DNA from 2 places in the Lederbergia graminis genome. Region 1 is predicted to be linked to the other one. Evidence: riboswitches for the same ligand, from Rfam matches in the RefSeq annotation. Region 1 holds a riboswitch; the other holds the start of a gene.
What was found. Region 1 has a riboswitch for S-adenosylmethionine ahead of ACFPM4_RS19745 (aliphatic sulfonate ABC transporter substrate-binding protein). Riboswitches for the same ligand answer to the same signal wherever they lie in the genome.

Region 1 (3,189 bases):
CTGCGAGCACCGTTGCATCCCCCTTTAACGTTGATTTGATAAACTATCTTGCCAGCTCAATGATTTTGTTTCTAATAATTTCAATAATGAATCCGTGATTTTCCCAATTAGCGCAAACAATAATATACTCGCTATGACAATTTCCGGAGAATACGTATTTTGGCCTAAGATGAGTAAATAACCTAACCCTTTACTAGCCCCCATTATTTCTGCGGCAACAACAAACATCCAACCAAGTCCTAGCCCACTGCGTAATCCTACGAGAAAAGATGGCAAAGCAGCTGGCAAGATGATTTTCCGTAATGTTTTCACGGAACTAAACTTATAAATTTTTCCAACTTCGATTAACTTCCGATCAACGCCTTGAATACCAGAAACGATGTTTAAGTAGACTGGAAAAAATACACCTACTGCAATTAATGTCACTTTGGATGGCTCCCCTATCCCCATCCACAAAATGAATAAAGGTACCCATGCTAGAGATGGGATTGCACGAAATGCTTGAATAAGTGGATCCATCAATTTTTCAAACAGAGAAAAATAACCAACGATTGCTCCAAGAACAACAGCTACTATCGTTCCAATGAAAAATCCAAGAACCACCCGATATAATGTAATGCCAATATGATCAATCAATATTCCTTCTTTGCCCATTTCTACAATTTCTTCAAATATTTTTGATGGAGTTGGTAGTAAATGCGCTTCTATAAGTCCTACTCTTCCAGCAATCTCCCAAATAATTAATAGAATAATAGGGATAAGGCTTCCAAGAATCCATCTCTCATTTGCTTTATAGGAAAATTTCGAGCGTTTTTCTCGTTTTGATTTTTTTACGGGAACTGAAATTGTTTCTGTACGGCCACTCATGTTGTCCACCATCCTTTATTTATTCAAAATAGTCCGGGTTAATTAAATCATTAACAACCTTATCTACATCCGTATCCGAATCAATTACACCTTCTGTTTTCAATACATCACCAGCTGCTTTAATTGTTTCAATTTGCACATCACCTGGTTTTGATGCTGAAAAATCGTTACGTTCTAATTGAAGCTTTGCTACTTCAATATCTATTTGTGCTTCCTTCGCTAAAATCTCTGCTGTTTCCTCTGGATTATCAATTGCCCATTGCCTTGCTTTCTCATAAACTTCGATAACTTTACTTACATACTCTGGGTAATCTTCTGCAAATTTTGATCTTACATTCAAAGTTCCATACGTGTTAAAGTCTGCATTACGGAAGAATAGATGAGCCCCAGAATCTTTTTCCACTCTTGCCATATGAGGATCTAATCCTGCCCATGCATCTACTTCACCAGATAGTAGTGCAGCTGCTCCGTCTCCATGTTGAAGATTAACAATTTCTACATCTTTGGCAGAAAGGCCATGTGCATCTAAAGCACGAAGCAAGAAAATATACGGGTCTGTACCAATTGTTGCAGCAACCTTTTTCCCTTTTAAATCATTGACAGACTTAATGGAAGAATCTTTTGCAACGAGAGCCGTCCATTCTGGTTTGGAATAAATATATACGGATTCAATTGGCGATCCTTTTGCTTTTGCCATTAAAGCAGCAGCACCAGCAGATGAACTGAAATCAACACTTCTGGAATTGAGGAATTCTAACGCTTTGTTACTCCCTTGACTTAGAACAAACTCTACTTCAATGCCTTCTTCCTCAAATACTTCTTCTGCAAAACCTTTCTCCTTTAAAATCAAGCTTGTTGGCGAATAGTAAGCATAATCTAAAATAATTTTCTTTGGCTTGCCACTCGCACTATCTGAACACCCTGCTAGCACGATAATTCCTATCAATAATAAAATGGTTTTCCAAATATTAATTCTCATTGTAAATCCCCCTAAATATAATTAATATGATTAGTTTACTTGGTTTAATATTTAAAAAAAGATATATAAAAAGAAAAGCCCCCTTCCTAAGAAGAGGGCGTTGTTGACGGTTCCTCCTCTTATCTTCCAGATTTTAAATCTGTAGGATGTAGCACCTTGTTTTAAAATAACAGGTTGCCGGGCTTCACAGGGCCTATTCCCTCCGCCACTCTCGATAAGAGATTCGATTTAGTTGTTTTACTTATGAATGGAGTATAGAACAGAGTTTTTTATCTGTCAACTACTTTTTTACACTTTTGGTTAAATATACCTATGCTTTGATTGCAATTAGGAGTTGATTAATGATATCTTGCCTATCTTCAATACCGACTGAAATGCGAACAACTCGTTCATTAATTCCAAGCTTTTCTTGAGCTGCTTTAGGTAAATTTCGATGTGATGTACCTAATGGATAGGAAACAGCAGTCTCTACACCACCTAAAGAAGGAACTACTTTTATCCATCCAAGAGACGAAAAGAATGAGCGAATGTCACAATGAGGTGCAAGTTCTATCGACACAATTGCACCATTACCTTTTTCTGATACATTATTTGGATAATATACTTTTGCTATATTTTCATTTTCCCTTAGTGAATCTGCAATAAATTGCGCATTCCTTGTTTGCTTCTCCATTCTTAACGCAAGAGTTTTAATGCCTCTACATGTTAACCATGCTTCAAATGGACTTAAATTCGCCCCTAAGCTAACCACCTTTTGTTTTGCAACTTGAATGATATCTTCACGGCCAACTACAATACCTGCAGAAATATCACTATGGCCACCAAGGTACTTCGTTGCACTATGGACAACAAGATCAACCCCATCAACACATGGCTGTAGTAAAAACGGTGTTGCAAAAGTGTTATCCACAATTGTTATTAGCTTATGTTCTTTCGCTATTTTAACAAGTAACGGTATATTTTCAGCTCTAAGTAATGGGTTCGTAATGCTCTCTGTATATAGTAATTTTGTATTTGGACGAATTGCTGCACGTATCTCCTCTTCATTCGCAAAGGAGACAAATGTAACATCGATACCAAAACTTCTAATTTCTTGATCTAATAGATGATAAGTTCCACCATAAAGGTCATCACATGCAACAATATGGTCCCCATTTTTTGCTACTGAAAGTAATGCTGATAAAATAGCTGACATCCCTGATGAAGCTGCTACACCAGCTTCTGCTCCTTCCAAAGCAGCAACGGCACTCCCTAATTCATCTGTATTTGGATTTCCGTAACGGGAATATAAGTAAGGTGTTTCTCCGTGAAAATAGCTTTCAAGCTCATCTAAATTATCAAAG
Region 2 (3,189 bases), on a different contig from region 1:
AGCTAAGATACATCATTTATCATGAAAGTGAGTGATTGCTATTAAAAAGAAAAAGATTTTATATATCATTCTACTAATAATCCTTGTTGTAATTATCCTTTTCCTATATCAAATCTTCAACGGAAATCCCGTCTCAAAACATTATTTAAAAGCTGGGTTAGAAGATTTTTTGGAAGAAGAATTTCCTGATTCAGAGTATCGCATAAATGGTGATGGGGTTTATGATTTTACTTTTGGCATGTATGGATTTGATGTTACAGAGTTTCGAGGGGACGACGAAATCGAGTATGTTTTTGAAGTGTGGGGAGCGGTGAAGCCAACAGACATCCACTACTATCCTGTTAATACTGATTATGAGCTAGGAGCAAAGTTCGGAAAAGAAATTAAAGAGCAGCTTTACGAAGGAATAGATTCAGAAATACCAGGGATTGTCACACAGATTGAATTTTATCTTGATGTACTAGAGGAAAAATACCCTCCTGATACAAAATGGAGTCATGATATAGAGTTAATTGAACCGTTTGATATTAACTTTTCGCTTGATGTAACAAATCTTTCAAAGGAGCAAACTTTAGAAGTAGTTCAAGTAATTCAAAAAACATTGAATAATGGTAAATATCCTTATAATGATGCAAAGATTGAGGGTTTTGTCTATGCAAAAGGAAGTAAAGACTACGCTAAATACACCGTAAACTTCGATAAGGACACTGATATCTCCTTACGTGTTATTAATGAACATTCAAAATAAAAATAAAAAGGAATGGTGATTTTTCATGTGGGAAATTGCTTTTTATGGAATAGTAGCGCCGATTGCAACTTTACTTTTTTCTTTGTTGGTAACGATTAAATTTAAACGCTACTTTATCGTACCAATTATTCTATTCATTGGTCTTAATATCCTTACTATCATTCTACCAATGGTCCAGAACGTTGGTTGGCAAGCGCTATTTGGTTGGGCAACATTTTATACAATTGTATCCCTTGTTATTTCGCTGATTGTTTGGTTTATTAGAAAAAAATAAGATCATTCGAGGATAAAGGTCTCCTAGTACGGGGCCTTTATCTTTTTTCAAAAAGATGTAACTCGAATCTTGTCGACAATTATTTGTTGATTAATCCGATTGAGTTACTTATAATAAAAACCAGTAAGAAAATCCAATATTTTACTCTTATCAAGAGAGGTGGAGGGACTGACCCTGCGAAACCTCAGCAACCAGCAACATTGCATGGTGCTAATTTCAGAAGAATACACTGTATTCTAAAGATGAGAACAGTTATGGTTTGATTTCCTTCAAATCCCCTACCCTTCTCTCATCTTTTGAGAGGAGGTTTTTTTATTGTAAATTTATTCACAAAAATCCAAGTATACATCTATGTTTAGTTAATTATAAAGGAGGGAATTTTCAATGAGTGAAATTGTAATTCTATCTGGTAGTCCATTTGAAAGTTCGCGATCAGATCAAGTACTCCGATACTTAGGGCGCTTATTACAACAAAAGGGCTTTCAAGTTACACATATTTCCGTTCGTGACGTACCACATAATGATTTATTTTTCGCAAACTTCAATAGCCCAGTAGTAGAAAGAATCGCTAAACAAATCCGTGATTCGAGTGGCATCATCGTCGGTTCTCCAGTTTATAAAGCTGCTTTTTCTGGAGTATTAAAAACATTGATTGATATTTTACCGCAAGAAATTTTAGAAGGAAAACCAGTTTTACCTTTAATGACTGGTGGCAGCAAGTCCCACTTACTAGCACTAGAGTTTTCCCTAAAACCGCTATTAGCAACACTAAAAGGCCAAAACTTAAAGGGAATATACCTGACAGATCAGGAAGTGGATAAGGAAAGCTTAGAACCTATATTAGACATTGACACATTAGCAAGAACCAAAAAACAACTTGATTATTTTACTGAAATTATCAAAAAACAAAGCAACCCAATCCCGGAACACTATACCATTTAACAAAGGAGAATAATGATGACCAAAAAAAGAATTTATTTAAATGCATTTGAAATGAATTGTGCTGGCCACCAATCACCTGGACTATGGACACATCCAGACGACCGCTCCCATCAATATAAGGATAGTGATTATTGGATTGAACTCGCCAAAATTTTGGAAAAAGGACGTTTTGATGCTGTTTTTCTTGCAGATGTACTAGGGACATATGATGTATACAATGGTTCAAGGGATGCGGCCGTTCGCCAAGGAGCACAATCACCAGTCAATGATCCACTGCTTGTCGTTCCACTTATGTCATCCGTAACAAAACATCTTGGTTTTGGGGTTACTGCATCGGTTACACATGAACACCCTTATACATTCGCGCGGAGAATGTCGACTCTAGATCACCTAACAAAAGGACGAGTAGGTTGGAATATCGTTACATCATACTTAAAAAGTGCTGCAGTAAACATGGGATTAGAAGACCAGATTAATCATGATGAACGCTATGATATTGCTGCGGAATATTTAGAAGTTTGCTATAAACTTTGGGAGAGCAGCTGGGAAGATGATGCTGTAAAAGTAGATAAAGAGAATCGTATATATACGGACCCCGATAAAGTCCATGATATTAACCATGAAGGGAAATATTATAAAGTTCCTGGTGCTCATTTATGTGAACCTTCCCCACAAAGAACACCAGTACTTTTCCAAGCAGGTGCATCAAACAAAGGTAGAGAATTTGCTGTAAAGAATGCTGAACTAGTTTTTATTGGAGCACCGACACTTACTATTGCCAAAGCAACAGTGAAAAAATTACGAGATGATTCAGTTAAGTATGGTCGAAATCCCGATGAAGTGAAAATATTAACGATGGTCACTCCAGTTGTTGGAAGAACGGAAGAAGAAGCTCAAGAAAAATATAATGAGTATAAAAAGCATATTAGCTATGAAGGTGCTCTTGCTTTATTTGGAGGTTGGACTGGTGTCGACTTATCTGGTTATGACCCTTCTACAATTGTAAAGTATGTGGAAAACGACTCTATCCGCTCCGCTCTAGAAAATTATACGAAAGTGGATCCTACACGCCAATGGACTGTTGGGGAAATTGCTGAACAGATTGGGATTGGCGGCATGGGAATCAATATGGTTGGAACTCCAGAGCAAATTGCAGATTTAATTGAAGAATGGGTAAATGAAGCTGGTGTAGATGGATTTAACATTGCATATGCAGTTTCACCAG

Region 2: another riboswitch for S-adenosylmethionine. It lies ahead of ssuE (NADPH-dependent FMN reductase); the one in region 1 lies ahead of ACFPM4_RS19745 (aliphatic sulfonate ABC transporter substrate-binding protein).

Annotation. Positions count from the first base shown of each region.
Region 1 covers NZ_JBHSMC010000044.1:26,220-29,408, forward strand. The annotation lists gene ACFPM4_RS19735 (ABC transporter ATP-binding protein) at 1-10, opposite strand, end outside; gene ACFPM4_RS19740 (ABC transporter permease) at 25-867, opposite strand; gene ACFPM4_RS19745 (aliphatic sulfonate ABC transporter substrate-binding protein) at 887-1,846, opposite strand; SAM riboswitch class I at 1,963-2,067, opposite strand; gene ACFPM4_RS19750 (trans-sulfuration enzyme family protein) at 2,157-3,189, opposite strand, start outside.
Region 2 covers NZ_JBHSMC010000027.1:143,890-147,078, forward strand. The annotation lists gene ACFPM4_RS17695 (YfjL-like protein) at 32-748, shown strand; gene ACFPM4_RS17700 (DUF2651 family protein) at 774-1,022, shown strand; SAM riboswitch class I at 1,167-1,271, shown strand; gene ssuE (NADPH-dependent FMN reductase) at 1,407-1,964, shown strand; gene ACFPM4_RS17710 (LLM class flavin-dependent oxidoreductase) at 1,980-3,189, shown strand, end outside.